Regions from separate parts of the Pseudarthrobacter sp. BRE9 genome, predicted to be linked through region 1. Evidence: riboswitches for the same ligand, from Rfam matches in the RefSeq annotation. Region 1 holds a riboswitch; each other region holds the start of a gene.
What was found. Region 1 has a riboswitch for S-adenosylmethionine ahead of Q9R31_RS12815 (bifunctional o-acetylhomoserine/o-acetylserine sulfhydrylase). Riboswitches for the same ligand answer to the same signal wherever they lie in the genome.

Region 1 (7,586 bases):
GGCTGAACTGGCAGCGGGCCAGATTCTTGGTGACCGGATTATGGCGGGCCAGGCAGCGTCCGGAGGCGCGGCCAGCGACGGTCCGGCATCCCGGACAGCGCAGGCCCTGGCTGCCACCCGCTGGTCCATTCGACGCTGAAGAATGGTCCCATGAGTACCCTGATCACCAACATTGCCGAGCTGATGACCCAGGACCTTGAACACCGGGTCCTGAAGGATGCGGCGGTAGTGGTCGAAGGGGAGAGGATTTCGTGGATCGGGGCTGCAGCGGATGCCCCGGCGGCGGACGACGCCATTGACGCCGGCGGGCGGGCCATGCTCCCGGGATGGGTGGATTCCCACAGCCACCTGCTGTTTGCCGGGGACCGCACCGCAGAATTTGAAGCCAGGATGGCGGGGGAGGCCTATGCCGCCGGCGGGATTGCCGTCACCATGAACGCCACGCGTGCCACGTCCGATTTCGACCTCACCCGCCTGGCCATGGGCCGGGTCGCCGAGGCAGTCTCGCAGGGAACCACCTACCTCGAAACGAAGACCGGCTACGGCCTGGACATCGGGAACGAGGCCCGGAGCGCGCGGATCGCCGCCACCCTAGCGGACCAGGTGACCTACCTGGGCGCCCATTTGGTTCCTGCCGGCCAAGACCCGGACGAGTACACCGACCTGGTCTGCGGGCCGATGCTTGACGCCGTCCGCCCGTACGTCCAGTGGGCTGACGTTTTCTGTGAGGAAGGTGCGTTCACGGCCGAACAGTCCCGCCGCGTGCTGACGGCCTGCCGCGACGCCGGCCTGGGCCTGCGCGTGCACGGCAACCAGCTGGGCGAGGGCCCTGGCGTGCAGCTTGCCGTGGAGCTGGGCGCCGCCAGCGTGGACCACGTCAACTACCTCGCGGGGCAGGACGTGAAGGTCCTCGCTGCTTCCTGGTCCGGGTGGGACCCCGCCACCGGGACGGGTGTACGGGGCACCGTGGCTACCTGCCTCCCGGCCTGCGACCTCTCCACCCGCCAGCCGCTGGCACCGGCCCGTGAGCTTCTCGACGCCGGTGTGCAAGTGGCGCTCGCTTCCAACTGCAATCCCGGTACGTCGTACACAAGTTCCATGGCATTCTGCGTCACCACCGCTGTCCTCCAGATGCACCTGAGCGTGCACGAGGCCGTCCGCGCCGCCACCTACGGCGGTGCCCTGGCGTTGCACAAGGAAAGCGGCCCCGATGCCGACGGGGAACGGGCCGTGGGGTCCATTGCCGTCGGGCACCGGGCGGACCTGCACCTGCTGAATGCCCCCTCCGCGACGCATCTCGCTTACCGTCCGGGCATGCCGTTGACATACGCTGTGTGGCGGGCCGGAGCCAGAGCACGGTAGGTCCACGGCGGAATTCTGATTTTTCCTGATTCTTTCTCTGCCCTTATAATCAGGAAACGTCATCGATAACGGTGGCTGATGTATGAAAGGCTCCGTTGCATGACGCGCACTGACCGGTTAACGGCGATCCTTGACCTGCTGGCCAGGACCGGCCAAGTGGAGGTCGACGAGATTGTCAGCACCCTCAATGTTTCCCCAGCCACCGCGCGACGCGACCTGGACAGCCTGGCCAAGCGACGACTGCTGACGCGCACCCGTGGGGGTGCTACCACCGGTGCCCTGGCCTACGATCTTCCCGGCCGCTACAACCGGGACGACCATGCCGAAGCCAAGGAACAGATCGCGCAGTGCGCCTCGGCGTTGATTCGGCCCGGGGCAGTGATTGGCCTGTGCGGGGGTACCACCAGCACCGCGCTCGCGCAGATCCTCGCGACCCGCGAAGACCTCAACGCCCCCTCCAACCAGCCCACCCTCACGGTGGTCACCAATGCAATCAACATCGCCGGCCAGCTGGCGGTGCGGCCCAACATCAAGGTGATGGTGACCGGCGGCATCCTCAACCCGCGGTCCTACGAACTGGTAGGGCCCTATACGGACATCATCATGCAGAAGGTGGTGCTGGACATTGCGTTCATCGGCGTCAACGGCATTGACCCCGAAGTCGGGCCCACCAACACGGGGGAGGGGGAGGCATCTGTGAACGCCCTGCTCGCCAGCAGGGCCCGGGTGTCCTATGTCCTGGCCGATTCCTCCAAGGTGGGCGTGCGGGCCTTCGCCACCATGGACGGCTACAACTTCACCCGGCTGATTACCGATGCCGGCATCTCGCCCCGCGACAAGGCTGCCTTTGAGGCCAACGGCACGGAAGTGATTGTGGCGCCCGCCTGATTTCCGGGGAGTCCAGTCGTTCGGCAGTTCCATCAGCCCGGATCCAGAAACTGAGGGCAAGATGGGAACATGCTGGTTCCCTCCCGCCGTCGACTGCGGCTCGAAGTCTGGATCGTCCTGGGCCTGTCCCTGGGCCAGTCGGCTGTCTACTCCGTGGTGCAACTGCTGGACAAGATGACCCGCGCCCCGCTGGCCGAGGGCACGTCCACCCTCAACCGCTCACAGAGCACCCGCGAATACTTCGACCTCACCTATCAGCTGCTGGACATTATCTTTGCCCTGGTGCCGGTGCTGCTGGTTCTGTACTTCCTGACGGACCAACGCTTCCTGACGGACCAGCGCCAGGCAGGACCGGGTGACGCCGGCAACTCCCGCTCTGCATTCCAGAAACTCGGATTCAATTTCGCCCGGCCCGGCAAGGACCTGCTGCAGGGCATCGGACTGGCTGCGCTGATCGGCATACCCTCGCTGGGGCTTTATGCGGCCGGCCGGGCCCTCGGAATCACCACCGCCATTATCCCCAGTGCCCTGGATGCTTATTGGTGGACCGTGCCTGTCCTCATCCTGTCCGCCATCCGGCACGCCGTGCTTGAGGAAGTCATTGTGGTGGGCTATCTCCTGGACCGCTTTGGCAAGTTCGGCTGGAGCACGCCGCTGGCCATTGCGGCGAGCTCTGTGCTGCGCGGCAGCTACCACCTGTACCAGGGCTTCGGTCCCTTCATTGGCAATGCGGTGATGGGCGTGGTGTTCGCCTGGCTGTACACCCGAACCCGCCGGGTCATGCCACTGGTCATCGCCCACGCCCTGCTGGACATCGTGGCCTTCGTCGGATTCAGCCTGTTCGGCAAAGCCGTGGGGCTGGGCTAGGGCCGGTCCGGGACATCAGCCGGGGGTGGGAATCGGCTGGCTTCGAAGCGACCTGTTCACGCTGATTGCCTGTTGACCATCAGATCGCTTTCATGGATCGTGTGCACCATGAGGCTGGGGTCGCGGTTGACACTATGGTCGCTGCTGGCGGCTACGGTGCTGGCCGGACTTCTGGTTCTTGGGCGGTTATGGAGCGTCCATCAGCAAACATCGGACTGGGCTCTCTGGCCCAGGGAAATTCCTTCACGAGTGCAGTTCGCCGGCCGTGACTATGACTGTGGTCCGACTCCAGCGATTGCGCACCGCGATTTGAGCGGAATGAGCCAACAAGGCACGACAGCGGGTGGAGCCGCGATCCTTGCAGAACCTCCTTCGGGTGAAGCCAGGGCGTTCATCGTCGTGCTAACAGCCGAAGGAGCGTTTGGTTGCGGCCTGCTGGGCGGCCCTTGATTTTCCAGTGACCCCTTCCTAGGCCAGGGGCCGTCGCCTGACCGAGCCATCCCGCACTAAGGCCTGAGCCAGCGTCGGATTGATGCTGTCACATCAGCGACAGCAGCAACTGCCAGTCCGCCTGCGGGTCAGGCGGCAACACAAAGGGCATCGCGTAAAAGTCGTCCCATAGGGCATCGGTAGCACAAAGATCATCCGTCTCCAGCAGGTTCTCGCCGTCAGGTTCCTCATGTTCAGGTGCCTCCAGCAGCCACATTGGCGCCTCAGCAAGTAGCGGTTGGCAGGGTAAATCCTCCGCTGGTCCTGCGACATTCCGCCCTCCGGCATGCCCTGAGACTGCGGCAACCGATGGCGCTGTGACATTTGGTGCGGCAGTCGCCTCCGGTGCAACGGTGGATAGATTCGACGGCAAAATGCCCGGGGGCCAGTGGGTTGGTTCGGGGTCGTGATGTTCTGGTTTGTAGTGGCGGCCGGTCGGGGAAGTCCAGCCGGGCGGTCCGTTTTCCGTTGCCTTATCGGGTATCCATGGCCTGGCGTGTTTGAGCCGGTGGTGTTTGGGGCAGAGTTGTCCGAGGTTGCCGGCGCCTGTGGTGCCGCCGTGGTCCCAGGCGGTGAGGTGGTCGGTTTCGTTGTCGGAGGTGTGGTTGTTGCAGCCGGGGAAGGTGCATTTTCCGTCCCGCATCCGGATCCATTGCTTGATGGTCTCGGGGAGCCGGTAGCGTTTGCGGCCAATCTCCAACGGGGCGCCGTCGCGGGGGTCGACCAGGACCCGGTAGAACGACTCCGCCCCGTCCGCGACGAGTTTGCGGGCCATCGACGCCGGGATCGGGCCGTGACCGTCCAGTTCTGCGGGTTCGTCCGTGATGCCGAGGAGGGAGAAGACCGGGACCATGACCAGCACGTCGGCACGCGGGGTGGGGACTCGTCCAATATCACTATTGCTCCACGCAGCGCTCCCGGTACCGGAAACGCTGCCTGCACCCGTTCCCGCAGCATCACCAGTCGTCCCGGCCGCCCCACCCGCAGCGGCCTCACGCGCAGACGTTCCGGTTCCGAGGAGGAGTGATGCTGCGATGTCGGGGCGGAGTTGGGTGAGGGTGCGGGGCTCATCGGGGCCTTGGAGGCCGCGGGCGGTGGCGGTGGTGCGGTTCCAGATGGCGCAGGCGGTGTCGCCGGGGAGGTGGAGGGAGATCCAGGCCATGCCGTCGCGGTCCGGGGTGTATTCCATCCGCCGGTCCACGACGCCTTTGGCGTGGCGCTTTCCCAGTGTTTCGGGGTGGTGGCGTTCCCGCCAGCCGCGGACCTTGGTGCGGAACCGGGAGGGAACGAGTTCACCGGGGGCGGCGCCGCGGGCCGGGTTGGGGGCATCCGGGTCGAAAAAGTGGGCTACTAACGCGGCGGCACCGTCCGGGGTGAGGCCTTCGGTTTCGTCGGCAACAATCCGGGCGTGCTGCCAGGACAGGTCCCCGGCGGCCAAAGCCTCCAGGACCTGCGGCAGGGCGCACACCCGCCGGGACTGCTCCACGAACGACCCGGCAGCAGCTGAGCTGATGGTCAGGACCCCGGCGATTTCCTCCACCACTGACAGCTCCGCGAACGTCCCCTCGTGTACGGGCGCGTCCGGAGCAAGCAGTGCCTGCTGGAACCCGACGCACTCGGCAGCGTCCTGGGCTTCCACGGCCGCCAGCTGTGCCCTCAAACGGGACGAGACTTCCAGCCGGGTCAACCGGAGTTCATACCGCCGCTGCAACACATCCACATCAGCCCCAACACCAACGCCGGCAGCCATGAAAGTATCCTCAGCAGCAAGCGAATCGAGGGCGGCAACGGAGGCATGAACCCCCTCCAAAGCCACACCAACACCGCTGCTGATTCCCATGGAAACATCATCCAACGAGGCACTGACAATCAAAGTTTTGCAGAACCCCGGCCGCGGAAGGAGTCAGTTAAAAGAATTCGGCCGCCATCAGGTGGTGACGCCGTTGTCACCACCTGATGGCGGCCGAAGCAGGTCCGGGCACCGGCCCGGCGAACCCAACTCCCGGACGTGCCGGGAAAAGGGGAGGAGCGTCAGATGGTGACGGCTCCGTTGGCGGTTTCGAACGTGACCGACAGGATGCCCGGTGTTCCGTGCGGGGCGACCCATTCAACCGCAACGTCCTCAAGCGGCTTCTCCACCGGCTCACCCAGCCACTCGGTCACGCGCGAGGCGGAGCCGGCGATGGTCAGGCAGCTCATCTTAAGGTTGCTGGGGTAGGCGTTGGACGGGTGCAGCGACGGGTCACCTTCCCATTTGAGCATGTACGGAACCTGGGGATCGGCGATAAGGCCAAGGATGCCAATTTGCTTCCAGACCAGTTCCCGGCCGTCCGGGAACTTGCGGTTGCCGTTCACGGCAGCGCGGCCAAGGCGTGCCTCGAAGGGGGCGAGGTCGTCCACTTCGACGCACCAGCCCATCCAACCCCCACCGGCTGCGGAACGGGCACGCACGGCCTGTCCGAACGGTGCCTTGTCCGATGCCGGGTGGTCCAGGACCTCCACGACTTCCAAGTACTTGTGCCCGGCGAGCGGGATGATCATATTCCGGGTTCCGAACCGGGGGTGGACCCCGCCCTTCACTGCCTCAACGCCGAGGGCAGATGAAATACGTTCGGTAGTGGCCGCGAGGCCATCAGTTTCACAGGCGTAAGAGACGTGATCCATGCGCATGGCAACATCTTGGCACTTTGTGATCCGGCTCTCAGCTAAGGGTACCCTTACTGGAAACCTGGCCCGTAAAAAGGGCTGGAAACGCACGCAATGGGGACGGCAGCGGCGGCCCCGGATGAGCGTCGGGCGGCCACCCGTGGCACCCCGAAGGCGCTGGAAGACCTTGTTCGTCACAATGCTGTCCGAGGTGAGCACCGGTTCCTAGACTGGGCGCAGGTCATGAGCGCCAGCGTCAAGCCCCGGCTCGCTGGCCGGCAACCCTCCATCCGCGGTGGGGTGCCCCGGGTGAGGACCTGGCTGTCCGGCAAGAGCCGGAAAGCAAGCGCGGCCCGTACTGCTCCACGCATGCCGGGCCCATGTCAAAGGAGATTTGGATGTCCAACGGATGGTCCTTCGAAACCCGCCAGATCCATGCAGGCCAGGAAGTGGACAGTGCCACAGGAGCCCGTGCACTGCCGATTTACCAGACCACGTCCTTCGTGTTCCCCAGCGCCGAAAGCGCAGCCAACCGTTTTGCCCTGGCCGAACTTGCGCCGATCTACACCAGGATCGGCAACCCGACCCAGGACGCGGTCGAACAGCGGATCGCCAGCCTTGAGGGAGGCCTGGCCGCACTGTTGCTGAGCTCCGGGCAGGCCGCCGAGACCTTCGCGGTCCTGAACATTGCGGAGGCCGGGGACCACATTGTGGCCAGCCCCAGCCTTTACGGCGGAACCTACAACCTCTTCGCGCACACACTGAAGAAGTTCGGCATATCGGTCACCTTCGTGGACGATCCCGACAACCTGGACCAGTGGCGCAACGCCGTCCAGCCGAACACCAAGCTCTTCTTCGGTGAAGTGGTGTCCAATCCCCGCCAGGACGTCCTGGATATTGAGGGGATCTCCGAGGTGGCCCACCGGGCAGGCGTGCCACTGATCGTGGACAACACCCTGTCCACTCCCTACCTGATCCGCCCGTTGGAGTGGGGCGCTGACATTGTGATCCACTCGGCCACCAAATACCTGGGCGGCCACGGTGCGGCCATCGCCGGCGTCATCGTGGACTCCGGCAAATTCGACTTCGGTAAAGACCCGGAAAAGTTCCCCGGCTTCAACACCCCGGACCCCACGTACAACGGCCTGGTCTATGCCCGCGACCTTGGTGCCGATGGTGCGCTGGGCGCCAACCTCTCCTACATCCTCAAAGCCCGCGTCCAGCTGCTGCGCGACCTCGGCTCAGCCGTGTCCCCCTTCAACGCGTTCTTGATCTCCCAGGGACTGGAAACGCTGAGCCTGCGCGTGGAACGCCATGTCGCCAACGCCACGGAA
Region 2 (7,586 bases), on a different contig from region 1:
CGCGGGTTTGCCATCGCCCTTCCGGCGGTGCTCCTGATGAGCTGCACCGATCCGACCGACCTTGCCGATGCGCTGGCGCAGAAGGCGCGCCTGCCGCACCGGTTCGTCCTGGGGACGCTCGCCGCCATGCGGCTGGTGGGGCTGATGGCGGAGGAGTGGCAGACCATCGGGATGGCGCGGCGGGCCCGCGGCGTGGGCTCGCGCGGGAGCCTGGGCCAGCGGGTCAAGGCGACGCTGGGGCAGAGCTTCGGCCTTTTGGTGCAGGCGATCCGCCGGGCGTCCCGGCTGGCCGTGACAATGGAAGCCCGGGGTTTCGGCGGCGGGAAACGGACCTGGGCGCGTGAATCGACGTTCAGCCCGCTTGATGTATGGGTGGTTGCCGGCGGTGTGATGGTGGCCGGGCTTGCCCTTTTCGCGGCCCTGGCCGCCGGAACGTGGAACATGGTGTGGCTGGGCAGCTAGTGTTGGTGCAGCGCTCCCGGTGGTGATTTCTATCGCATGTACTGGGTAAAGCCTTTCCAGAAGTGCCGGCTGACTCAGGCGCCGCGCCGCTATAACTCATTTATGATATATTTTGGTTATGACGCAGGAGACCGCTGAGCACGTTGCCGCCATGTTGAGGGACGCCCGGAGCGAGAAGGGCTGGACCCAGGGCCAGCTGGCCGCCGAACTCGGCACCAGCCAGAGCGCCGTTGCGCGGATGGAACAGGGCAAGCAAAACCTGAGCCTGAAGATGATCCAGCGGCTGGAAACCATCTTCGACCGCAGCATCGTGAACGTCGGCAAGCCGCAGATGACGCACCTCCGGGTGGAGGGCGGCCGCACCCTGTCCGGGGCCGTGGACGTCAACAGCAGCAAGAACGCCGGCGTCGCCCTGCTGTGCGCCAGCCTGATCAACCGCGGCACCACCATCCTCCGCCGGCTGGCCCGGATCGAGGAAGTCAACCGCATCGTCGAAGTACTGACCAGCATCGGCGTCGAGTGCACCTGGCTCAACGACACCGATCTCCGCCTGCGCCGTCCGGCCGTCCTGGACCTGGACGCGATGGATGTTGACGCGGCCCGCAGGACCCGCAGCGTCATCATGCTGCTTGGCCCCCTGCTGGACGAGTCGCGGGAGTACAAGCTGCCGTACGCCGGCGGCTGCGACCTCGGCACCCGCACCGTGGAGCCACACATGCAGGCATTGCGCCAGTTCGGCCTTTCGGTGGAGGCCACCACAGGTTTCTACACCGTCCAGGCTCCCCCTGCCGACACCCGCGACCGCTCCTTCGTCCTCACCGAACGCGGGGACACCGTTACTGAGAACGCCATCATGGCTGCGGCGCACCGGCCGGGAACCACAGTGATCCGCAACGCGAGCCCCAACTACATGGTGCAGGACCTGTGCTTCTACCTGCAGATGCTCGGCGTCACCATCGAGGGCGTGGGCACCACAACCCTGAAGATCACCGGCATGCCCGAAATCGACGCCGAGATAGAGTACTTCCCCTCCGAGGACCCCATCGAGGCCATGAGCCTCATCACCGCCGGCATCGTCACGAACTCCGAGGTCACGGTGCGCCGGGTACCCATCGAGTTCATGGAAATCGAGTTGGCCACCCTGGGCCAGATGGGGCAGAAGCTGGAGATTTCGGGTGAATACATGGCCCGCAACGGCCGCACCCGGCTGGTGGACGTGACCACCATGCCTTCGGAGCTGCGCGCCCCCGAGGACAAGATCCACCCCATGCCGTTCCCCGGGCTGAACATCGACAACCTGCCCTTCTTTGCGGTCATCGCCGCCAACGCCCACGGCCAGACCATGATCCATGACTGGGTGTACGAGAACCGGGCGATTTACCTGACGGAGCTGAACCGGCTTGGTGCCCAGATTCAGCTCCTGGATCCGCACAGGATCTACGTCAACGGGCCCACCAAGTGGCGCGCCGCCGAGGTCGGCTGCCCGCCTGCTCTCCGGCCGGCCGCGTGCCTGCTGCTGGCCATGCTCGCTGCGCGGGGCGTGTCCGAACTGCGGAACATCTACGTGATCGAACGTGGCTACGAAGACCTGGCCGAGCGCCTGAACACCATCGGCGCCAAGGTGGAGTACTTCCAGGACTAGGATTCACGGTTCGTCATGAACCGCCGTGCCCCTTTGAATGCCTGGTATGTATCGCAGAATGTTGGTATGCGTACTTTTGGCGTGGAAGAAGAACTCCTGATCGTTGATCCGGAGTCCGGGGAGCCCCTTGCCCTGGCCGACGCCCTCCTGGCCGGCCACCACGTAGCGGCCGACGATCTTCCCGCAGACCCCGAGGTCCACCACGGCGGAAAGCAGGCGGATTACGACGACGAGATGGGCTTGAGTGCCGAGCTGAAGCTTGAGCAGATCGAGACGCAGACCCGGCCTTGCCTGGACTACGGGAGCCTGCTCGAACAGATCCGCGCCGGCCGCGCCCTGGCGGACCAGGCAGCCCGGAAGCATGGTGCCAGGGTGGCGGCGCTGGCCACCTCGCCGTTGGCGTCCACCACCCACACGACGCCGGACCCGCGCTACGCCAGGATGCTGGAACGCTTTGGCCTCACCGCCCAGGAACAGCTGACCTGCGGCTTCCACGTCCACACGTTCATCGAATCGCCCGAAGAGGGCGTGGCGGTCCTGGACCGGATCCGGGACAAGCTGGCAGTGCTCACGGCGCTGAGCGCCAATTCGCCCTTCTGGAACAGCGTTCCCACCGGGTTCGAAAGCTACCGCACCCAGGCCTGGAACCGGTGGCCCACGGCGGGGCCTGGAGGCATCTACGGCACCTACGCTGCCTACCGGCGGGTGGTCACACGGCTGCTGGAAAGCGGCGTCATGCTCGACGAAGGCATGCTGTATTTCGATGCCCGGCTCTCGCGCAACCACCCCACCGTTGAGGTCCGCGTGGCGGATGTGTGCCTTCGTGCCGAGGACGCCGCGCTCATTGCCGTGCTGGTCCGGGCGCTGGTCGAATCCGCCAGCAGGGAATGGCACGACGGCGTGGATCCCGCGCCGGTTCCCACCGTCCTCTTGCGGATGGCGTCCTGGCAGGCCAGCAGCGCCGGACTCAGCAGTGAACTCCTCGATTTCGGCAATTTCCGCCCCGCACCGGCCGCCGACGTGGTCCGCTCGCTGGTGGATTACCTGGCGCCAGTCCTTGCCGAGCAGGGCGAACTGGCGCTGGCACGGCAGGGTGTGGAGGACATCATCGCCCGCGGAACAGGAGCCGCTGAACAACGCCGCGCCCGCGACAAGGCCCTGGCCGGGCCGCCCCCGGAGGACATGGGGTTCGGTGCCGTGGTCCGGCAGGCCGTCCACGTGACGATGAGGGATGCCCTGGATCTTGCGGACGTGGAGGCCACGCCCGAATTACTGCGGGTCCGCCAGTCCTGACGGGCGACGCGCACATCCATTCTCGACGCAAATCCATTCTCGACGCGCACATTCCTCTTCGCAGCCTGTATTTCATGGGCGCCAGGGAATTTGCGCCTCGAAAATGACGAAGCGCGTCGCCTAGATCTGCTTCAGGGCCTGTTCCAGGTCGCGGATCAGGTCGTCAACATCCTCAAGCCCCACGGAAAGCCGCACCACACCGTCAGTGAGGCCGATGGCGGCACGCCCCTCCGGGCCCATGGCGCGGTGCGTGGTGGTGGCGGGGTGCGTGATCAGGGATTTGGAATCGCCCAGGTTGTTGGAGATGTCGATGATACGCAGCCCGTCCAGCAGTGCGAACGCCGCTTCCTTGCCGGAGCGCCCACCGGAGGGGGCGAGCTCAAGCGTGAGGACAGTACCGCCGGCACTCATCTGCCTTGCGGCCAGCCCGTACTGCGGGTGGGACTTGAGCAGCGGATACTTCACCCAACTCACGGCAGGCTGTTCCTCCAGCCACTCCGCGAGCCGCAGCGCGGTAGCTGAGGAATGCTGCACGCGCAGGCTCATGGTCTCCAGGCCCTTGGTCAGGACCCAGGCGTTGAAGGCGGAAAGTGCGGGCCCGGTATGGCGCATCAGCTGCTTCACGGGGCCGTCAATGAACTCCTTGGTGCCCAGGATGGCCCCGCCCATCACGCGGCCCTGCCCGTCGATGTGCTTGGTGCCGGAGTAGACAATGACGTCCGCGCCCAAGTCCCCGCAGCGCTGCAGCAGGGGAGTGGCAAAGACATTGTCGGCCACAACCTTGGCTCCGGCGGCATGCGCCAGCTCGCTGACCGCCGCGATGTCCACGATCTCCTGCATCGGGTTGGACGGGGACTCGAAGAAGACGGCGGCGGTGGGTTTCGAGAGGGCTTCGCGCCACTGGTCCAGGTCCGGGCCATCCACGAAGACCGTTTCCACGCCCCACCGCGGCAGGATCTCGTTGAGGATCACAAAGCACGAACCGAACAGCGAACGGGCGGCCACCACCCGGTCGCCGGCAGCCAGCAAGGCACCCAGCGCGGTGAACACCGCGGACATGCCCGACGCCGTCGCGAAGCACGCTTCGGTGCCTTCCAGCAGCCTGAGCCGCTCCTGGAACGTGGCCACGGACGGGTTGCCGTAGCGGGAGTACACAAAGCGCTCGTCTTCGCCGGTGAAGGCGCGTTCAGCCGCTGCGGCGGATTCGTAGACGAAGCCGGAGTTCAGGAAGACGGCCTCGGACGTTTCCTGGAAGTTGGTGCGGTCCAGGCCGCCGCGGACAGCCTGGGTGTCGGGGTTCCAGCCGGGGGCGTCTTGGTTGAAAGTCACTTAGTTCTTTCCGAGGTTGGTGGGCAGGCCACGGTTCTTCCAGCCATTGACGGTGCGTTCGCCGTAGCGGTCCGGTTCGCCTTCAAAGCCCTCCAGCACGTTGTAGGACGTGAAGCCGGCCTGCGTGGCGGCGGTGGCAGCCGCAACCGAACGGTGGCCCGACCGGCACAGGAACACCAGTTCGGCGGAGGGGTCCTCCGGCGCCTGCTCCCTGAGGTCCTTCAGGAAGTCCGGGTTGGGGATGCCGCCAGGGAAGGTCCACTGGATGAAGAGTGGGTCGTTGTCCGTGGCCCTGGTGTCCGGCATGCCGATGTGGGCCCATTCGCCCTCGGTCCGGACGTCTACCAGGATGGCGCCCTGCTGCAGCTTCTCCCAGGCTTCCTGGGGCGTGAGGTCTCCTGCGTAGCTCATGCGTGGCCCTCGCCGTCGAACTCGCCCTCAAACTCGGCGTCCAGCTCGTCCACCGCAGACGCTACCGCTGCGTCAGCCGAGGCGATCGCGGCCGGAAGGACCAATGCCTGCGCCACAATCACGCTGGTGCCGTTGAAGGTGGCCGCCGGGCTGCCGTGCAGCACATAGCCCTCCGCCAGCGCAGCCGAGATCCGCTCGCAGAATGCGCGGTCGTCCGGGCCCGTAATCAGGCGGTAGGACAATTTTTCGTCAGGGGCAGGTGCGTCAGACACGACGGATCTCCTTCTTTCACGCTTGCAGCTCGAATCGGTCGATATGCCGAGTATTCACCTGAGGCACCCCGCCGCGAAAGGGAGGGTTGCCGACCGGCCAGTCAGGGCTTCACACCGGTACTCATTACTCCCCAAAAACGTAACACCTGCCGCGCCGGGCCGCACCGCCGCCGTCGTCATGTTCCGTAATTGAGCCGTGGTGAAGGAAGGCGCCGCGTCGAAGAAAGGTACGACGGCGGACATCACCGCAGGTGGGCGGCCCGCCACGCGTGGTCAGCGGCCGCCGGGCCGATACAGTTCTTACCGGGGCGCCGTCGGCGCCATCAGGGCAATGAGTACCGGGGGTCTTGTCAGCATGCGGGCAGTCACATCGCACCACCACGCCGCAACCCGCCGGAACCGTCTACGGTCCATCCGCGCGTTTCTGGCCGCGGCCCTCATCGCGCTCCTGGCCCTGGCGGCCGCTGGTCCGGCGCATGCGGCGGAGGCTCCACCGGAGAAGGGAAAGCCCTGGCTGGGTGCGGTGCTCGAGTGGGGCGAGGACACCGCCGCAGGCTTCAGCGGCCGGCTTGGCGCCGGCCCGGCCGTGTTCGGCCACGACATCACCATGCCCTACCGGGATTCGGAACGGAATGACATCGGCGGCTTCCTTCAGCAGGCCGCTGCCGAAGGCACCCACGCCCTGCTCACGGTGAAGCCATCCGTGCCCCTGGCCCAGCTCGGCGCCCCGGAGGCAGAAGCCTTCGCAACACAGGTGCGGGACCTTACCTCCGGGTTCAAGGGGCAGCTGCTGATCCGGTTCGCGCCGGACATGAACGCAAGCTGGGTGGCATGGGGCCAACAGCCTGCCTCGTACCGTCAGGCCTTCCAATCGGTTGCGGCAGCGTTCAAGAAGTACGACGGCGGCCGGGCCGCCATGGTGTGGGCCCCTTACCTGGGCAAGGACTACCCCTTTGACCGCAACCGGGATGCGCCGCAGCCCGGAAGCGAAGGCTTTTCGCTCCTGGACACGAACGGCGACGGGGCCTGGAACGGAAGCGACAGCGCGTACGCCCCGTACTACCCGGGCGACGACGCCGTGGACTGGGTGGCGCTGACTGCCTATCACGATGACACCGCCGGTGGCGCCGCCGTCAACACCCTGCCGCGGCCCGGTGAGCTCCAGGAAATGCTGACGGCCTCGGGCAGCGAAAACTTCTACGGCACCTACTCCGAGGGGCACCGGAAGCCTTTCCTCCTCCAGACCTCGGCTTTCTACAGCCCTGCGTCCGGGGGCGCCTCCGAGGCGGACATCAAGGTGGGGTGGTGGGACCAGGCGGTGGCAACTGCCACTTCCCCCGCATTCGACCGGACGGCCGCGGTGGTCTGGGACGAGCGCACCAGCACCAGGGATACCGGAGTGGCAAGCATCAGCTGGTTGCTCACTGGAAAACCGGATGTTGCCAAAGCGGCCCTGGACAGGCTGAAGGCATCGCCGCTTGTCACCGGCCCCGTCACCGACGTGGGCTCCGCCAGCCCGTACGTCCGGGCCAACACCCTCTCCGGGGTTGCGCCGTGGACTGTTGCTGCGGCCATGGTCATCCTGCTTGTGGCCCTGTGGCAGATTCCCCGCCGGTACAGCGCCGCCACGGGGTGGAGCTACCAGGATCCCTCCACCCGGGATTCCCGCGTGGATCTGCTGCGCGGAATGGCCATCGTCTTCGTGGTGGTGAACCACCTGGGCATGGCCTCGCTGTTCCAGCTGCTCACGCAGGAGGCTGTGGGCTTCGTGTCCGGCGCCGAACTGTTCGTCCTGTTCTCCGGCCTGGTGGTGGGCATGGTCTACGGGCCCAAGGCCAAGGAGGACTTCGGCCGGGTGGTGGACCTGACCACCCGCCGCGCAGGCAAGCTCTACCTGACGGCACTGGCCGTGCTGATCGGCGTCTTCCTCCTGTCCCTGCTCCCGTTCTTCAACACCGAGGCCCTGACCACCTTCGTGGACCAGGGAACCGGCGGCGCCGGGCATACTGGAGCCGGCCGGAGCTACGACCTGTACGCGGGCATGTCATCGCTGTTCCAGTTCCCCGTCCCACCCCAGGTGCTGCCGGCCATCGTGCTGCTGCAGTTCGGGCCCTGGCAGTTCAATGTCATGGGACTCTATGTGGTGCTTTTGCTGGCCAGCCCGCTGATCCTCGCGG
Region 3 (7,586 bases), on a different contig from region 1:
AGCTTCGGCGGGATGCTCGCCACCCAGGTCGCCGCCCGGCTCCTTGCCCTGCATGAGGTCCAGGTGCAGTTCATCCTCCTGGACTCCAGCCCCTACAGCGCCCACGACGTCCTGGACCAGAGCTGGTTCGACGGCGTGGTGTTCCTTTACGAGCGCGGGGTCAGGTTCCCGTCCACGCTGCGCGGCGGGTATGAGCTGGGGGAGCGGATCATTCACAAAGACGAACGGAGCTGGCGCCAGATCCTCGACCAGACGATGGAGCAGCTGTCCCCGATCGCCCCCTCAAACGTGCTGGTCCAGACCGAATCCGCGTATATCTACCACTTCGAGGGCAGCCAGTTCGCCGGGAAGCTGGGGACGGCCAAGATGGCCTATCTCGGCAACCCCAAGGACAGGACCGTCGACTACGAAACCGCAGCGGAAACCTGGGCGGTGGTCTTCAAGGACAACATGGTCTCAAGCAACCTGCAGACCACCGGTGCGGCGCCGGCCCACGCCAGCCCCGGCTGGAATCCACAGATCTACCGGCCGCTGGTGACGGAACTGCTGGACGGCTTCTTCCCCCTGCCCCGGGGCGGTTCCCGGGTGAGTATCTTCTAGATCTGGTTTTTCAGGTCCGCCACGGAGTTCAGCACCTGGTTGGGCCGGAACGGATACGCCGCAATGTCGTCCTTGTGCGTGATGCCGCTGAGGACCAGGACGGTGTGCAGGCCGGCCTCCATGCCGGCGATGATGTCCGTATCCATCCGGTCGCCGATCATGGCGGTCGTCTCGGAATGTGCGTCGATCTGGTTCATCGCAGATCGGAACATCATGGGATTCGGCTTGCCCACAATGTATGGCTCGCGGCCCGTGGCTTTGGTGATCAGGGCGGCGATGGCTCCGGTGGCCGGCATGGGCCCGTCCTTGGACGGGCCGGTGGCGTCCGGGTTGGTGGCGATGAAGCGGGCCCCGGCGAGGATCAGGCGGATGGCCGCGGTGATCGCCTCAAAGGAGTACGTGCGCGTCTCGCCGAGCACCACAAAGTCCGGGTTCTGGTCCGTGAGGATGAAGCCGGCCTCGTGCAGCGCCGTCGTCAGCCCTGCCTCGCCGATGGTGTAGGCGCGGTTGCCGGACTCCGAGCCGCCTGCTGACACCTGGTCCTTGAGGAACTGGGCCGTGGCCAGGGCCGAGGTCCAGATATTCTCCTCCGGAATCTCGAGGCCGGAGGAGCGAAGGCGGGCGGCAAGATCACGCGGGGTGAAGATGGAGTTGTTGGTCAGCACCAGGAAGCGCTTGGATGTGTCCACCCACCGCTGGATCAGTTCCGCAGCGCCGGGGATCGGCTGGTTCTCATGGACCAGGACGCCGTCCATGTCCGTCAGCCAGCACTCAATCTCCTGGCCACTGCGGTAGACCGCGGCGTTTCCTGCTACCTGGTCTTCTTCTGCCACGTCTACCTCCACCGGTGATGAATGCTCCAGTGGTCCAGTCTAGTGTTGAGGGGTGAACCAAACGCCCGGCCTGCCAGAGGAACCCCGCCACGAGCCCGGGGAGGCCGAATCCGCAAAGGCGGAGGTCGGCGTCGGGCCCTGGGAAGGGAAACTGCCCCAAGGCGACCACTGGGATCCCGACCTGCTTGCGGACGGCGACCGCCGCAACGTCCTGGACAAATACCGCTACTGGAAGCACGAGGCGATCGTGGCGGAACTGGACTCCCGGCGCCATAACTTCCACGTCGCCATTGAGAACTGGCAGCACGACCTGAACATCGGCACGGTGGTGCGCACCGCCAACGCATTCCTTGCCAAAGAGGTGCACATTATCGGCCGGCGGCGGTGGAACCGGCGCGGTGCCATGGTCACCGACCGCTACCAGCACGTCCGCCACCACCCCACCATCGAGGACTTCGTCCAGTGGGCCAAGGGGGAGGGGCTGGCGATCATCGGGATCGACATCTTCCCGGATTCGGTTCCCCTGGAGACGTACGAACTGCCGCGCGATTGCGTGCTGGTTTTCGGGCAGGAAGGCCCTGGGCTGACCCCGGAAGTCCACCAGGCAGCCGTCGCCACCTTGTCCATCGAGCAGTTCGGCTCCACCCGGTCCATCAACGCCGCCTCCGCAGCCGCCATCGCCATGCACGCCTGGATCCGCCGCCACGTCTTCAACCAGCACGTCTGAGTGTTACCGGGCGGTGACCCGAAACACCCTCGGCGTCCCGGAATGGCTAGGATGGTGCCTAGCCGTAAGCGGTCTACTTGAGGGTCTTCCACCCACAGACGAAACTCAGCAGAGGAGCCAGCATGCCCATTGCAACCCCAGAGATCTACTCCGAAATGATCGACCGCGCGAAGGCGGGCGGCTTCGCATACCCGGCCGTGAACGTCACGTCCTCGCAGACGCTCAACGCAGCGCTCCGCGGTTTCGCCGAGGCGGAGTCCGACGGCATCGTCCAGGTTTCCACCGGCGGCGCCGCCTACTGGTCCGGCGCATCCACCAAGGACATGGTTGCCGGTTCCCTGGGCTTCGCAGCCTTCGCCCGCGAAGTCGCCAAGAACTACGGCGTCAACGTCGCCCTGCACACGGACCACTGCCCCAAGGACAAGCTGGACGGCTTCGTCCTGCCCCTGCTGGAAGCTTCCGAAGCTGAGGTCAAGGCCGGCCGCAACCCGCTGTTCAACTCCCACATGTGGGACGGATCGGCAGAGACCCTGCAGGAGAACCTGCGCATCGCACGCGAACTGCTGGCCCGCACTGCTGCCGCCAAGATGATCCTCGAAGTTGAAATCGGCACCGTCGGCGGCGAGGAAGACGGCGTTGAGAACGCCATCAACGACAAGCTGTACACCACAGTGGAGGATGCCCTGGCCACCATCGACGCCCTCGGCTCCGGCGAGAACGGCCGCTACATCACGGCCCTGACCTTCGGCAACGTGCACGGCGTCTACAAGCCCGGCGGCGTCAAGCTCCGCCCGGAGATCCTCAAGGACATCCAGGCCCAGGTCGGCGCCAAGATCGGCAAGGAGAACCCGTTCGACCTCGTGTTCCACGGCGGATCGGGCTCCTCGGACCAGGAGATCGCGGACGCCGTCTCCTACGGCACCATCAAGATGAACATCGACACCGACACCCAGTACGCCTACACGCGTCCCGTGGCGGACCACATGTTCAGGAACTACGACGGCGTCCTGAAAGTGGACGGCGAAGTGGGCAACAAGAAGACCTACGACCCCCGCGTCTGGGGCGCCTCCGCCGAAGCCGGCCTGGCAGCCCGCGTGGTGGAAGCCACCAAGCAGCTCGGTTCGGCCGGAAAGACCTTCTAGATGTCGGACGAGTTCCGCAGGAACCTGATGGGGCCGGAGCCCACGCTCCTGCCTGCCGAAACCGAGGTGAACGGGCAGCTGGAGGCCGGCCACGAAGCCCTGGACCTGGTGGCTAAGCACCCCACGTCCTCGCTCTTGTGGGCCATCCTGGCCGAGGAGGCGTGGACGGAGGGACGCACCATCGACTCCTACGCCTACGCCCGGGTGGGTTATCACCGCGGACTGGACGCGCTGCGGCGCAACGGCTGGCGCGGCGTGGGACCCATCCCCTGGGAGCATGAGCCGAACCGCGGATTCCTGCGGGCGCTCTACTCCCTGGGCAGGGCGTCCTCGGCCATCGGTGAGGCGGACGAGCCGGAGCGGATCGAGAAGTTCCTGAACGACTCCGACCCCGCAGCGAAGGCAGCCATTGAGGGCAAGTAGAAGCCCCCAGGCTTAAAACGGCCGACGGCGGGCGGTGACTTTCGAATTGGAAGTCACCGCCCGCCGTCGCCTGTTTAAAGCGGTTGCTATGCCTTGTTCGCGATGCCTGTGCGGGCCATGGCGTCTGCATATGCGGCGCGCATGTCCTCCAGGTACTCTTCCTGGCGGGCCGGGGAACCGGCGAAAGCGCGGCCGCTCAGGGAGCGGACCTTGTAGGTCTTCAGGCCACGGCGCCACAGCAGGGGCACCTCGGTCTTCAGCAGCAGGTTGGCCAGGCGGTTGGCTTCGGTGCCGTGCGCCACGATCACCGAAGCGCGGGGGACGAGGGCCAGGAATTTCAGCAGCGGCTTAAGGCCTGCCTGGATCTGGTCCGGAGTGAACTTGCCGTTGGCAACGCCTGGGACGTGCCAGGGGTGGACGTTCCACGGCATGACGAACTCGGGGCGCAGGCCCAGCTTCCACTGGATCCCCAGCATGCGGGTGGCGGCATCCTGGTCCCCGGCCGTGATGAACCCGGACGGATCCGCTTCACCAATGTTGGAGTACAGGCTGATGATGCGGGTCTCCTCCACGTCGTGCATGGGGTCCACGTAGGGCACCACGGTTCCGGACTTGGCCTCCTGCAGGGAATCGCACAGTTCGTTGACGGCGGCAACGCTGGGTTCGTAGCGGCGGCTCATGAGCTGTTCGTGGAATGTTTCGGGTGCCAGGGCTGTCATGAAGTGCTGGTTCTCCTGCGGGGATTGATATTGCTTCCATCGGTGAAAATGGGCGCACGGCGGCGCGGATCATCAACGGTGGTTAGTTGGGGTGGGCCGATTCCTGGTCGGCCTTTGCCAGTTTACCAAGCCCGGGGAAACGAAACGCCGGTCCCCGGGACCCAATAAAAATGGGGCCGGGACCGGCGTCTCGTTTCGACAGAAATGAGGGCGGTTACCAGAGGCGCTTGGAGGCGCGGTGCGCACCCTCACCGAGCGACTCCAGCTTGGCCCAGGCGATCTGCGGGTGCACCCTGCCGCCCAGGCCGCAGTCAGTGGAGGCGATGACGTTCTCCCGGCCCACGACGCCGGCAAAGCGGACAATGCGGTCCGCCACCAGGTCCGGGTGCTCCACCACGTTGGTGGCATGCGAAACCACGCCCGGGATGATCACCTTGCCCTCCGGGAGCTTGGTGTCCTCCCATACCCGCCATTCGTGTTCGTGCCGGACATTCGCCGCCTCGAAGGAATAGGCTCCGGCGTTGACCTGGAGCACCGAGTCGATGATGTCGGCGAACGGTATGTCCGTGGTGTGCGGGCCGTGCCAGGAACCCCAGCAGACGTGGAGTCGGATCTGTTCCTGCGGCAGGTCCCGGAGGGCCCAGTTGGTGGCCTCCACGCGCAGCTGGATGAACTTCAGGTAGTCCGCCAGGGACGGCTCGGGGTTGATCTGGTCCCAGCTTTCGGCCAGGGACGGATCATCGAGCTGCACTGTGAGGCCGGCGTCGATGATCGCCTTGTATTCCTCCCGCATGACGTCGGCGCAGGCGTAGACAAGTTCCTCGTCCGACGTGTAATACTCATTGGCCACCCGGGCGCATGAGCCAGGGGACAGGGACGCTACGAAGCCGTCCGACAGGCCTGCGGCGGCGAGGCCGGATTTCAGGTTCCTGATGTCCGATGCCACCAGGTCGTGGCCCGTGTAGGTCAGCGGCCCGGCGATCTTGGGCTGGGCCACGCTTTTGCGGTGGGTGAGGATGCCCGAGGCGGGATCGTTGTAGGCCTCGTTGAAGGCCTGCCGGTCCCGCCGGTCCGGGAAGGAGGTCAGGACCACGTTGCCGGGCGATGACCGGCGGACCCCGGCCTCGGCCCAGCGGTCCACGCTGGTGGGCTCCAATCCCCCCAGCCGGGCGAAGGAGTAATTCCACCACGCGCCGTAATCCACCGAGCTGGACATCGTGTGCCCGTACTCGCCGTCATTGGGGATGTCGATGCCAAGGTCCTTCTGGCGCTGCACCACGTCCACCACGGAAGCTTCGAGGAGTTCCAGGAATTCCGGGGTGACGCCGCCGGCTTCCTTGGCGGCGTTGGCTGCTATGAGCTCCGCGGTTCGGGGCAATGAGCCGGCGTGGGTCACGCGGATGTGGTCGGTGTTCAGGGACATGCTGGAATCTTCCTTTCCATCGGTCCTGGCAGTAGCACCTTCGGCCGGCAGGTGTCCTGCCGAACCGTGGTTGCTGCGGCGTCATCGAGCCAGGTCTCTCGGCCGCTCCGGATGGTTCACTCTCACCTAAATCGACGTGCGTGGAGCCGTGCAAATCTGTGCCGCTTTATGTCGGCATGGGATGGCAGGTCGGCCGTCTGCATTGCATCAGGACCGCGGCGGGCCCCAACAGTGGACAAAGTGCCTCATCGGCTAAACTTGGGTGGTAAGAGCCCCGGAACTCTTGCTTCGCCGTGCCGCCCCGCGGACCAGCGAAGACCGGTCGATTCGGGGCATTCTCATGAACGGCGCTGCACGGCCCGCCACCAGTGGCAGGACCCGGGCAGCCCGAACGAATGGGGGAGGATCCCATGCCAGCAATTGTGATCGTAGGAGCCCAGTGGGGCGACGAAGGAAAAGGCAAGGCCACCGACCTGCTCGGCGGCCGTGTTGACTACGTCGTCAAGCCCAACGGCGGCAACAACGCCGGGCACACCGTCGTCGTAGGCGGTGAAAAGTACGAACTCAAGCTGCTGCCGGCAGGCATTCTCAGCCCCAACGCTGTTCCCATCATCGGCAACGGCTGCGTGGTGAACCTCGAGGCCCTCTTCCAGGAAATCGACGGGCTCCAGGCCCGCGGCGCCGACACCTCAAAGCTGCGGGTTTCCGCCAACGCCCACCTGGTGGCCCCGTACCACCAGGTGCTGGACAAAGTGACCGAACGCTTCCTGGGCAGCCGCGCCATCGGCACCACCGGCCGCGGCATTGGCCCCGCCTACATGGACAAGGTGGCCCGGCTGGGCATCCGCGTCCAGGACGTCTTTGACGAATCGATCCTCCGCCAGAAGGTTGAAGGCTCGCTGCGCCAGAAGAACGAACTCCTGGTCAAGGTCTACAACCGCCGCAGTGTTGTGGTGGACGAGATCGTGGAGTACTTCCTGTCCTTCGCCGAGCGGCTGCGCCCGCTGGTGATCGACAGCACCCTGGTCCTGAACACCGCGCTGGATGAGGGCAAGGTGGTCCTGATGGAAGGTGGCCAGGCGACGTTCCTGGACGTGGACCATGGCACCTACCCGTTCGTGACCTCCTCCAACCCCACGGCCGGTGGTGCGTCCGTTGGCTCCGGCATCGGCCCCACCCGCATTTCGCGCTCGATCGGCATCATCAAGGCCTACACCACCCGCGTTGGCGCCGGACCGTTCCCCACCGAACTCTTCGACGAAATGGGCGTCTACCTGCAGAAGACCGGCGGCGAATTTGGCGTCAACACCGGCCGCCCGCGCCGCTGCGGCTGGTACGACGCCGTGCTGGCCCGCCACGCGTCCCGCGTCAACGGCTTCACGGACTACTTCGTCACCAAGCTCGACGTGCTCACCGGCATCGAGCAGATCCCCGTCTGCGTGGCTTACGACGTGGACGGTGTCCGGCACGATGAGATGCCCATGACGCAGACCGAGTTCCACCATGCCAAGCCCATCTTCGAGTACTTTGAGGGCTGGACCGAGGACATCACCGGCGCCCGCACTCTGGCGGACCTGCCCGAGAACGCCCGGAACTACGTGCTGGCGCTGGAGAAGCTCTCCGGAACCCGCTTCTCCGCCATTGGCGTGGGCCCGGACCGGGACCAGACCATCGTGGTGAACGACCTCATCAACGACTGACACGCCCACCCAGGGCAGA
Region 4 (7,586 bases), on a different contig from region 1:
ACCCTGGCCGAAGGATCCATGGCTGAACCAGCCCCTGGCCGGTCAGGTGGTCAGTCGTCGATGCAGGGCGCTGCGCCGGCCGTACCGGGCGTGTTGGGCGCCCAGTGCGGGTAGGTGCGGGAGTCGTTGGCAGGAACCCAGCGGCCCGCGTCCACCACGTAGTCCCAGCCCAGCCCGCTGCTCCGCAGGGCGCGGATGCCGGCCAGCAGGCGTTCGGCATCCTCCAGGCGTGAACCGACGCCGAAGCTGGCGCGGAGGGAACCGGAGGGCAGGCCCAGTCGCTTGAGCAGGGGATGGGCGCAGAAGCGCCCGTCGCGCAGGCCCACGCCATGCTCTGCGGAGAGGTATGCCGCCACCAGTCCTGCGTCGTATCCCTCGACGGAGAAGTTGACCACCCCGATGGTGTCCGTTTCGGGGTTGGTGTCCTTGAAGATCTGGTGGACGGTGACGCCGTCGATCTCCTGCAGGCCATCCACCAGGAAGGAACGGATGGCGGACTCGTGGGCGTGCCAGCGTTCCGGGTCCAGTCCGGCAATGACCTGGGTGGCGCGGGCCAGGGTGGCGGCTCCCAGGACGTTCGGCGAGCCCCCCTCATGGCGGGCCGGGCCGGTGGCCCAGCTGACGCCGTCGAGCCTGGCTTCCTTGACCGCACCGCCGCCGGCGAGGTGCGGGACGCCCGCGTCCAGCCAGTCCGGTCGCCCCACTAGGACGCCGGCACCGAAGGGCGCGTACAGCTTGTGGCCGGAGAAGGCGAGATAGTCGACGCCGTCGGCGCTGATGTCCACGCGGCGGTGCGGGGCGAGCTGGGCGGCATCCACCACGATCCGTGCGCCATGTTCATGGGCCAGCGCGGCCAGGGCCCGGATGGGCAGGATCTCGCCGGTGACGTTGGAGGCACCCGTGACCGCGAGCAGGCTGACACCGCCCTGTGCAAGTTCGGCCCGAAGAGCCTCGAGGGTGCCGGTGATGGTGTCGGCGGCGACGATGCTGCGGTGCGGGACGCCCTGCCACGGCAGCAGGTTGGCATGGTGTTCGATGTCCAGGTAGAGCACTTCGCCGTCGTGGCGGCCATCGGTTACCGGCAGGCAACCGGCCAGCAGGTTCAGGGAATCCGTGGTGTTGCGGGTGAAGATGACCGAATCATCCGCGCGGCCGCCCACGAAGTCCCTGACGATGCTGCGCGCGTTCTCGTACACCGAGGTGCTGATCTGGGAGGCGTACCCTGCTCCGCGGTGGACGCTCGCGTAGTAGGGGAGGATCTCGTTCAGGTAGGCGGAGACCACGGACAGCGCTGGGGCGGAGGCGCCGTAATCGAGGTTGGCGTACCGCACGTGGCCGCCCGAAATCAGGGGTGCCTGGATTTCGGCGCCGGTGACGGCAGCGAGCGGACGGCCGGCAGCGGCACGGCGTTCGTCGGGAACAGCAGCTTCGGCAATAACGGGCTTGGGGGAGACGGTGGCAGTTGTCACAGAGACCTCACTTGATGACAGGACTCCGCCATGGGGGAATCCGCGCTTGCCGCATCCGCTCCGGACCGGCCTGGTCGTCACCCGGGGCACCCCACCGCGAATGGAGGGTTGCCGGCCAGCAAACCGGGGTTTTGCGCTGGCACTCGTGACCTGCCTAAAAGCGTAGGACATGGGGCGGCCAGGATTGAAGCCGCGGCGATTATTAAGTGCTTTGTTACGCGGCGCCGAATAAACGACGCCGGACACCTCCACAGGAGGGTGTCCGGCGTCGCATTATTCGATTTTTCCTGGAAGGCGCGTCAGTTACAGCAGATCATCCAGGTACGGGTTGAGGCGGTGAAGAACCTCCGAATGCAGGATTGAGTTCGTGGCCAGGGCGTTTCCGCCGAACGGGCCGTCCTCTCCTTCCAGCGAGGTGAACCGGCCGCCGGCCTCCACGACGATTGGCACCAGGGCAGCCATGTCGTAGAGATTGAGCTCCGGTTCGCAGGCAATGTCCACCGAACCCTCGGCCACCATGCAGTACGACCAGAAATCGCCGTACGCCCGGGTCCGCCACACGTCCTCGGTCAGTCCCAGGAACTCGTCCAGGTTTCCGCGTTCCTTCCACCCGCCCAGGCTGGAGTAGGAGAGGGAGGCATCGGACAGCTTTGCCACGTTGGAGACGCGGAGCCGGGTGGCGGCGGCCAGGGACCTGCCCATGTAGGCTCCCATGCCTTTCGCCGCCCACCAGCGCTTGCCAAGGGCCGGGGCGCTGACCACGCCCACCACGGGCTCACCCTCGTCCACGAGGGCGATCAGGGTGGCCCATACCGGGACGCCGCGGACAAAGTTCTTGGTCCCGTCGATGGGATCGATGATCCAGCGCCGCGAACCGTGGCCGGTGCTGCCGAATTCCTCGCCCAGGACGGCATCGCGGGGGCGCGAACGGGAGAGCTGGCCGCGGATGGCTTCCTCGGCGGCCTTGTCCGCGTCGGTGACCGGCGTCAGGTCCGGCTTGGTCTCAACGTGGAGGTCCAGGGCCTTGAAGCGGCTCATGGTCTGGTCATCCACGGAGTCGGCCAGGACATGGGCCAGGCGCAGGTCATCGTTGTAGCTCGAAGCGGGTTGGATCATGGTTCCAAACTACCGTCTGCGGACGGTTCTGCCGGGAGAACGCGTCAGTTGACGCTGCCGAGCTCCTTGGTTTCCTGCGCTTCCATCCTCGGATCCGCGCCCAGGAGCCGCCGCAGGGACGACAGCCGGGCCGGGCCGGTGGGGCCTGCATGTCCGCCCGCCACCCAGTCGTCAAGGCCGCAATTGACCGCGGTCGCAGTGTGCTTGCAGCCCCGTTCGCAGTTCTCGATGCCGGGGGAGAGGTCAGGGAAGGAGCGCAGGATCCGGTCCGGATCCACGTGCGCCAGGCCAAAGGAACGGATACCTGGCGTATCGATGATCCAGCTGCCCGGCGGGGCGTCCGCCAGCCGCAAGGCAAGGGCAGAGGACGACGTGTGGCGGCCGCGGCCGGTCACGGCATTCACTCCGCCGGTGGCCCGTTCCGCGCCGGTCAGCGCGTTCACCATGGTGGACTTTCCGACGCCGGAGTGCCCGAGCATCACGGTGACCTTGCCGTCAAGGTGGTCCCGGAGGGCAGCCACTGCCGCCCTGTCCAGCCGCGCGGACAGGCCGTCATCGGAGCGGGCGTCGATTCCCGATGCCTGCGAATCCGCGGTCCGGCTGATGATCACCGGGAAGTCCAGGTGCGTGTAGTTGGACAGCAGTTCCGCGGGGTCTTTGACGTCGGCTTTGGTGACCAGCAGGATGGGCTCGATCCCGGCGTCGTAGGCGGCCACGAGCGCGCGATCGATGAACCCAGTCCGGGGTTCTGGATTGGCGGCCGCCACGACGATCACCAGCTGGTCGGCATTCGCCACCACCGCGCGCTCAATGGGGTCGGTATCGTCCGCGCTGCGGCGCAGGAGGGTGCGGCGGTCCTGGATCTTCACCAGCCGGGCCAGAGTGTCCGGTGCGCCGGATACGTCCCCCACCAGTGAGACGAAATCGCCGGCAACCACGGGCGAGCGTCGAAGTTCGCGGGCACGCGCCGCGATGACAACGCGCTCGTTGTCCGAGTCCTCGTCCACCACGGCGGTGTACCGGCCGCGGTCCACGGTGATGATCCGTCCGGTCACGGCGTCGTCGTGGCTGGGGCGGTCCTTGGTGCGCGGCCGGGAGCCCTTCTTGCTGGGACGGATCCGAACGTCCGATTCGTCCCAGGAATCAGTGCTTCGCGCCACTGCCGCGCCCTTCCGGTCCAACTGCGGACCCGGTTCCCTGGGCCAGCATGCCGGCCCACAGCTGGGGGAAATCCGGCATGGTCTTGGCGGTGGTCGCGATATCCTCCACCTGGACGCCCTCGACGGCGAGGCCCAGGATTGCGCCGGCCGTGGCCATGCGGTGGTCCGCGTAGCTGTGGACGACGCCGGCGTGCAGCGGGGCGGGCCGGATCACCAGGCCGTCGCTGGTTTCCTCGGCGTCGCCGCCGAGCCGGTTGATCTCCGCCACCAGGGCTGCGAGCCTGTCCGTCTCGTGTCCCCTCAGGTGGGCGATTCCGCTGAGCTGCGAAGGTCCCGATGCCAGGGCACACAGGGCTGCGACCGTTGGAGCCAGTTCGCTGGTGTCTGCGAAGTCGCCACCCTTGATCTCCGGGCCGCCGGTGACGGTCAGGACGCCGTCGGCCAAGGTGACAGTGGCGCCCATGCTGGCCAGGATTCCGCGCCACAGGTCCCCCACCTGCTGGGTTGCAGCCGGCCAGTTGGGAATCCGCACCGTGCCCCGCGAGGCCAGCGCCGCCGCCAGGAATGGCCCGGCGTTGGAAAGGTCCTGTTCGATCCGCTGGTCGAAGGCGCGGATGGGTCCCGGCGCCACCACCCAATGGTTGGGGACGGAGTCGTCCACTGATACGCCGGCACCGCGCAGGACGGCCACCGTCATGTTGATGTGGTCCAGGCTGGGTACCGGCTTGCCTACGTGTTCCAGGTGCAGGCCCTCGTCGAACCTTGCCCCCACCAGGAGGAGGGCGGAAACGAACTGTGAGGAGGCGCTCGCGTCGATCACCAGGTGGCCGCCGCGGACTGCGCCGCTGCCTTCCACCACGAAGGGGAGCGACGACGGCGCGCTGCCGTCTTCAGCGGAAACGGCCACGCCCAGGGCCTTGAGAGCCTCGATGATGGTTCCCATGGGGCGCTTCCGGGCGTGGGGGTCGCCGTCGAACACGCTGGCTCCGTTGCGGAGCGCCGCCAGCGGCGGGACAAACCGCATGACAGTGCCGGCAAGTCCGCAGTCGATCCTGGTCCGGGAAGCCGGTGCTGCCGCCGGCAGCGGAACCACCTCCAGGTCCGGCCCAAAGGCACCGTCCCCCGGCACTTCGGTGATGACGGCACCGAGCTGCCGGAGTGCGTCGACCATGAGCGCGGAGTCTCTGGAATGCAGGGGCGCCCGCAGTCGGGACGGGCCGTCCGCGAGCGCTGCCAGGACCAGGTACCTGTTGGTCAGGGATTTCGATCCGGGCACCGTCACGGTGGCATCAACGGGCCGGGACGCAAAAGGAGCGGCCCAGTGCTGGACAGGTGTTCCGGAACCGTCCCGGGTGGCAGCTGCTGCGGTCATTCGTGGTTATGCTTTCGTGGCGTGTTCGACGGCGCGGCGTACAGCCTTGTCCGCCTTGTTCAGCTTCTTGGTGGTGGTCCTGCGGGCGTCCGCGGCCAGGTGCGTGGCGTTCCTGCGGGCATCGGCCGCCAGGTGCTCGGCACGCCAGGCCAGGCCGGGCTTGCCCGCGGTGTCCACCGAAGCGAGCAGCGCGCCGCCGCCCAGCGAGAGGTTCTTGAGCAGCTGGTTCCGGCGGTTTTCGCGCCCTTCCTTGCTGCTGATGTCCGCACTGCGCCACTCAACGAAGGTGTTGAGGAGCGAAATCACCGTCAACAGGCCTGCGGAGAGCCGGGAGAACTTGCCAAGCCCGAACAGGACGCCGGCCCCCACCTGGGTCCCGCCAATGACACGGGCGAGTGTCTTGTCATTCGCCTGGAAGGGAAGCGAGGCTGCGGCCTTGCGCAGCAGCGGTGAGAGCTGCTGTGCGGTGTCGTCGGCGTTCCTGAGCTTATCCAGTCCGGCAAGAACGAAACTGGAGGCGAGCATGGGCCGTGCGAGGGTGCGGACAAAGGACATGGATTTCCTCCTGGATGGACGAGCCGCGGCGAGCGGCGGAGTCGGTCCTAGTCTTGCACTTTTGGGGAATATTTGCCCGTGGGAGGCGGTTATCGCAAACGGGTCCGCGACACGGGCCTGACGATCATTCACCCGATACAGAGCGGAGTTGGGCCTTGGCGACGGCGTTGGACGGAACCAGAAGGGCGGGCCCGGTGGCAGTGGACAAGCTGGCCTCAGAACCGCCGGAGTACGGCACGCCCCGGGCAGGGAGCCTGACAGTAGACTTGAACGCAATGAACACCCTGGATCCGGCCGTTGCGGCCATGTATGAGGCTACCCCCGGCGAAGTGAACGGCAGGGCAGGCACCGCGGTGCCTGCCGGACAGGCAGGACCCGATCCGTTGACCGCTGAGGCGGACGCCGAGGACGGCACTTTGGACGTCTCCACGGAAACCGTGGAACAGCGCCGCCTTCGCTTTGAACGGGACGCCATGCAGTACGTCGACCAGCTGTATTCCGCTGCCATGCGCATGGCCCGGAATCCGTCCGACGCGGAGGACCTGGTCCAGGAGGCCTACACCAAGGCTTTTTCGGCCTTCCACCAGTACAAGCCTGGCACGAACCTGAAGGCCTGGTTGTACCGGATCCTGACCAACACGTACATCAACCTCTACCGCAAGAGGCAGCGTGAGCCGCTGCAGTCCAACTCGGACAGCATCGAGGACTGGCAGCTGGCACGGGCGGAGTCACACACCTCGAGCGGACTGCGGTCGGCCGAGGCTGAAGCCCTGGACCATCTTCCGGATTCGGACGTGAAGCGGGCGCTGCAGGATATCCCGGAGGAGTTCCGCTTGGCGGTCTATTTCGCCGACGTGGAGGGCTTCGCCTACAAGGAAATTTCAGACATCATGAATACGCCTATTGGCACTGTGATGTCCCGGCTCCACCGCGGCCGGCGAATGCTGCGGGACATGCTCGCGGAATACGCCGCCGAGCGGGGATTCAAAACGGCCGCGGATGCCACGGATGCGGCAGGAAGCAAAGCACAGGAGAACAGGAAATGAGCGACTGCCAGGGATTGGGCGATTGCGACGACACCCGGATGCAACGCATCTACGAATACCTTGACGGGGCACTGACCCGCGAGGACCTTACGGAAATCAAGAACCACCTTGACGACTGCCCAGAGTGCACGGAGCAGTACGACCTGGAGTGCGTCATCCGCAACATGGTCAAGCGCTCCTGCACGGAGTCCGCTCCGGACAACCTGAAGAACGCCATCCTGGACAGGATCCACGCCATCCGCCCCGTGGAGGCGTAAGCACCCGCCACCCCGTGCATGAAGCGTGTGTGCGGATCAGGGCCGCAGACAGCAAAGGACCCCGGAAGCCGATTGGCTTGCGGGGTCCTTCGCTTGAACCGTAGTTCCTGGCATTTGCCTAGGTGTTGGGGCGCTTCCCGTGGTTCGCGCCGCCACGCTTACGGTCACGACGCTTGCGTGCACGCTTGCTCATAGCTGGCCTCCTTAATGTTGGTACTCAAAAGAGCTGCCCTCAAGTCTCCCACATGATGTGGCAGCCCGCGAACCGGGAAGGGGCGGATGACCTGCGGCAGTACTGCAGGAGCCGACGTACTAGGACTGGAGGGTGCTGCGGATGGCCGCACGGGCATCGTCCAGGGTGGTCCTGACGGTTTCCAGGGTGACCGGGCTGATGGGCCGGCGCAAAGCCTGCCCCCGCAGGTCCGCGCAAAGATCGTCGCGGAATTTCTGCAGCATCACTTCCACGTCAAGCCGTTGCACGGAGGCCGCGATGTCTTTCTCGACCCCTGCCAGATCCTCCCGGCGCCGGTCCAGCTCGGCAAGGCCGGCGGCGGTGATGCGGTAGTTGGTGCGCCGCCCGGCGCGCTCCGTGGTGACCAGGCCGTTGTCCT

Region 2: another riboswitch for S-adenosylmethionine. It lies ahead of Q9R31_RS10655 (DUF1737 domain-containing protein); the one in region 1 lies ahead of Q9R31_RS12815 (bifunctional o-acetylhomoserine/o-acetylserine sulfhydrylase).
Region 3: another riboswitch for S-adenosylmethionine. It lies ahead of Q9R31_RS16940 (cobalamin-independent methionine synthase II family protein); the one in region 1 lies ahead of Q9R31_RS12815 (bifunctional o-acetylhomoserine/o-acetylserine sulfhydrylase).
Region 4: another riboswitch for S-adenosylmethionine. It lies ahead of Q9R31_RS00940 (aminotransferase class V-fold PLP-dependent enzyme); the one in region 1 lies ahead of Q9R31_RS12815 (bifunctional o-acetylhomoserine/o-acetylserine sulfhydrylase).

Annotation. Positions count from the first base shown of each region.
Region 1 is NZ_JAUZUY010000006.1:92,169-99,754, reverse strand. It holds gene Q9R31_RS12845 (FAD-dependent oxidoreductase) at 1-139, shown strand, start outside; gene hutI (imidazolonepropionase) at 151-1,362, shown strand; gene Q9R31_RS12835 (DeoR/GlpR family DNA-binding transcription regulator) at 1,462-2,250, shown strand; gene Q9R31_RS12830 (CPBP family intramembrane glutamic endopeptidase) at 2,320-3,117, shown strand; gene Q9R31_RS12825 (DUF222 domain-containing protein) at 3,656-5,446, opposite strand; gene Q9R31_RS12820 (VOC family protein) at 5,638-6,276, opposite strand; SAM riboswitch class IV at 6,492-6,607, shown strand; gene Q9R31_RS12815 (bifunctional o-acetylhomoserine/o-acetylserine sulfhydrylase) at 6,651-7,586, shown strand, end outside.
Region 2 is NZ_JAUZUY010000004.1:189,965-197,550, reverse strand. It holds gene Q9R31_RS10680 (energy-coupling factor transporter transmembrane component T) at 1-462, shown strand, start outside; gene Q9R31_RS10675 (UDP-N-acetylglucosamine 1-carboxyvinyltransferase) at 581-2,104, shown strand; gene Q9R31_RS10670 (glutamate--cysteine ligase) at 2,171-3,397, shown strand; gene Q9R31_RS10665 (O-succinylhomoserine sulfhydrylase) at 3,518-4,726, opposite strand; gene Q9R31_RS10660 (rhodanese-like domain-containing protein) at 4,727-5,137, opposite strand; gene Q9R31_RS10655 (DUF1737 domain-containing protein) at 5,134-5,409, opposite strand; SAM riboswitch class IV at 5,423-5,538, opposite strand; gene opgC (OpgC domain-containing protein) at 5,765-7,586, shown strand, end outside.
Region 3 is NZ_JAUZUY010000010.1:96,986-104,571, reverse strand. It holds gene Q9R31_RS16970 (alpha/beta hydrolase) at 1-600, shown strand, start outside; gene Q9R31_RS16965 (HAD-IIA family hydrolase) at 597-1,445, opposite strand; gene Q9R31_RS16960 (TrmH family RNA methyltransferase) at 1,486-2,160, shown strand; gene fbaA (class II fructose-bisphosphate aldolase) at 2,283-3,302, shown strand; gene Q9R31_RS16950 (DUF3151 domain-containing protein) at 3,303-3,725, shown strand; gene Q9R31_RS16945 (uracil-DNA glycosylase) at 3,812-4,444, opposite strand; gene Q9R31_RS16940 (cobalamin-independent methionine synthase II family protein) at 4,659-5,867, opposite strand; SAM riboswitch class I at 5,881-5,985, opposite strand; gene Q9R31_RS16935 (adenylosuccinate synthase) at 6,278-7,567, shown strand.
Region 4 is NZ_JAUZUY010000001.1:200,367-207,952, reverse strand. It holds gene Q9R31_RS00940 (aminotransferase class V-fold PLP-dependent enzyme) at 51-1,469, opposite strand; SAM riboswitch class IV at 1,507-1,620, opposite strand; gene hisN (histidinol-phosphatase) at 1,773-2,585, opposite strand; gene Q9R31_RS00930 (ribosome small subunit-dependent GTPase A) at 2,630-3,745, opposite strand; gene aroA (3-phosphoshikimate 1-carboxyvinyltransferase) at 3,729-5,117, opposite strand; gene Q9R31_RS00920 (DoxX family protein) at 5,124-5,672, opposite strand; gene Q9R31_RS00915 (sigma-70 family RNA polymerase sigma factor) at 5,828-6,718, shown strand; gene rsrA (mycothiol system anti-sigma-R factor) at 6,715-6,975, shown strand; gene Q9R31_RS20110 (50S ribosomal protein bL37) at 7,094-7,168, opposite strand; gene Q9R31_RS00905 (PadR family transcriptional regulator) at 7,288-7,586, opposite strand, start outside.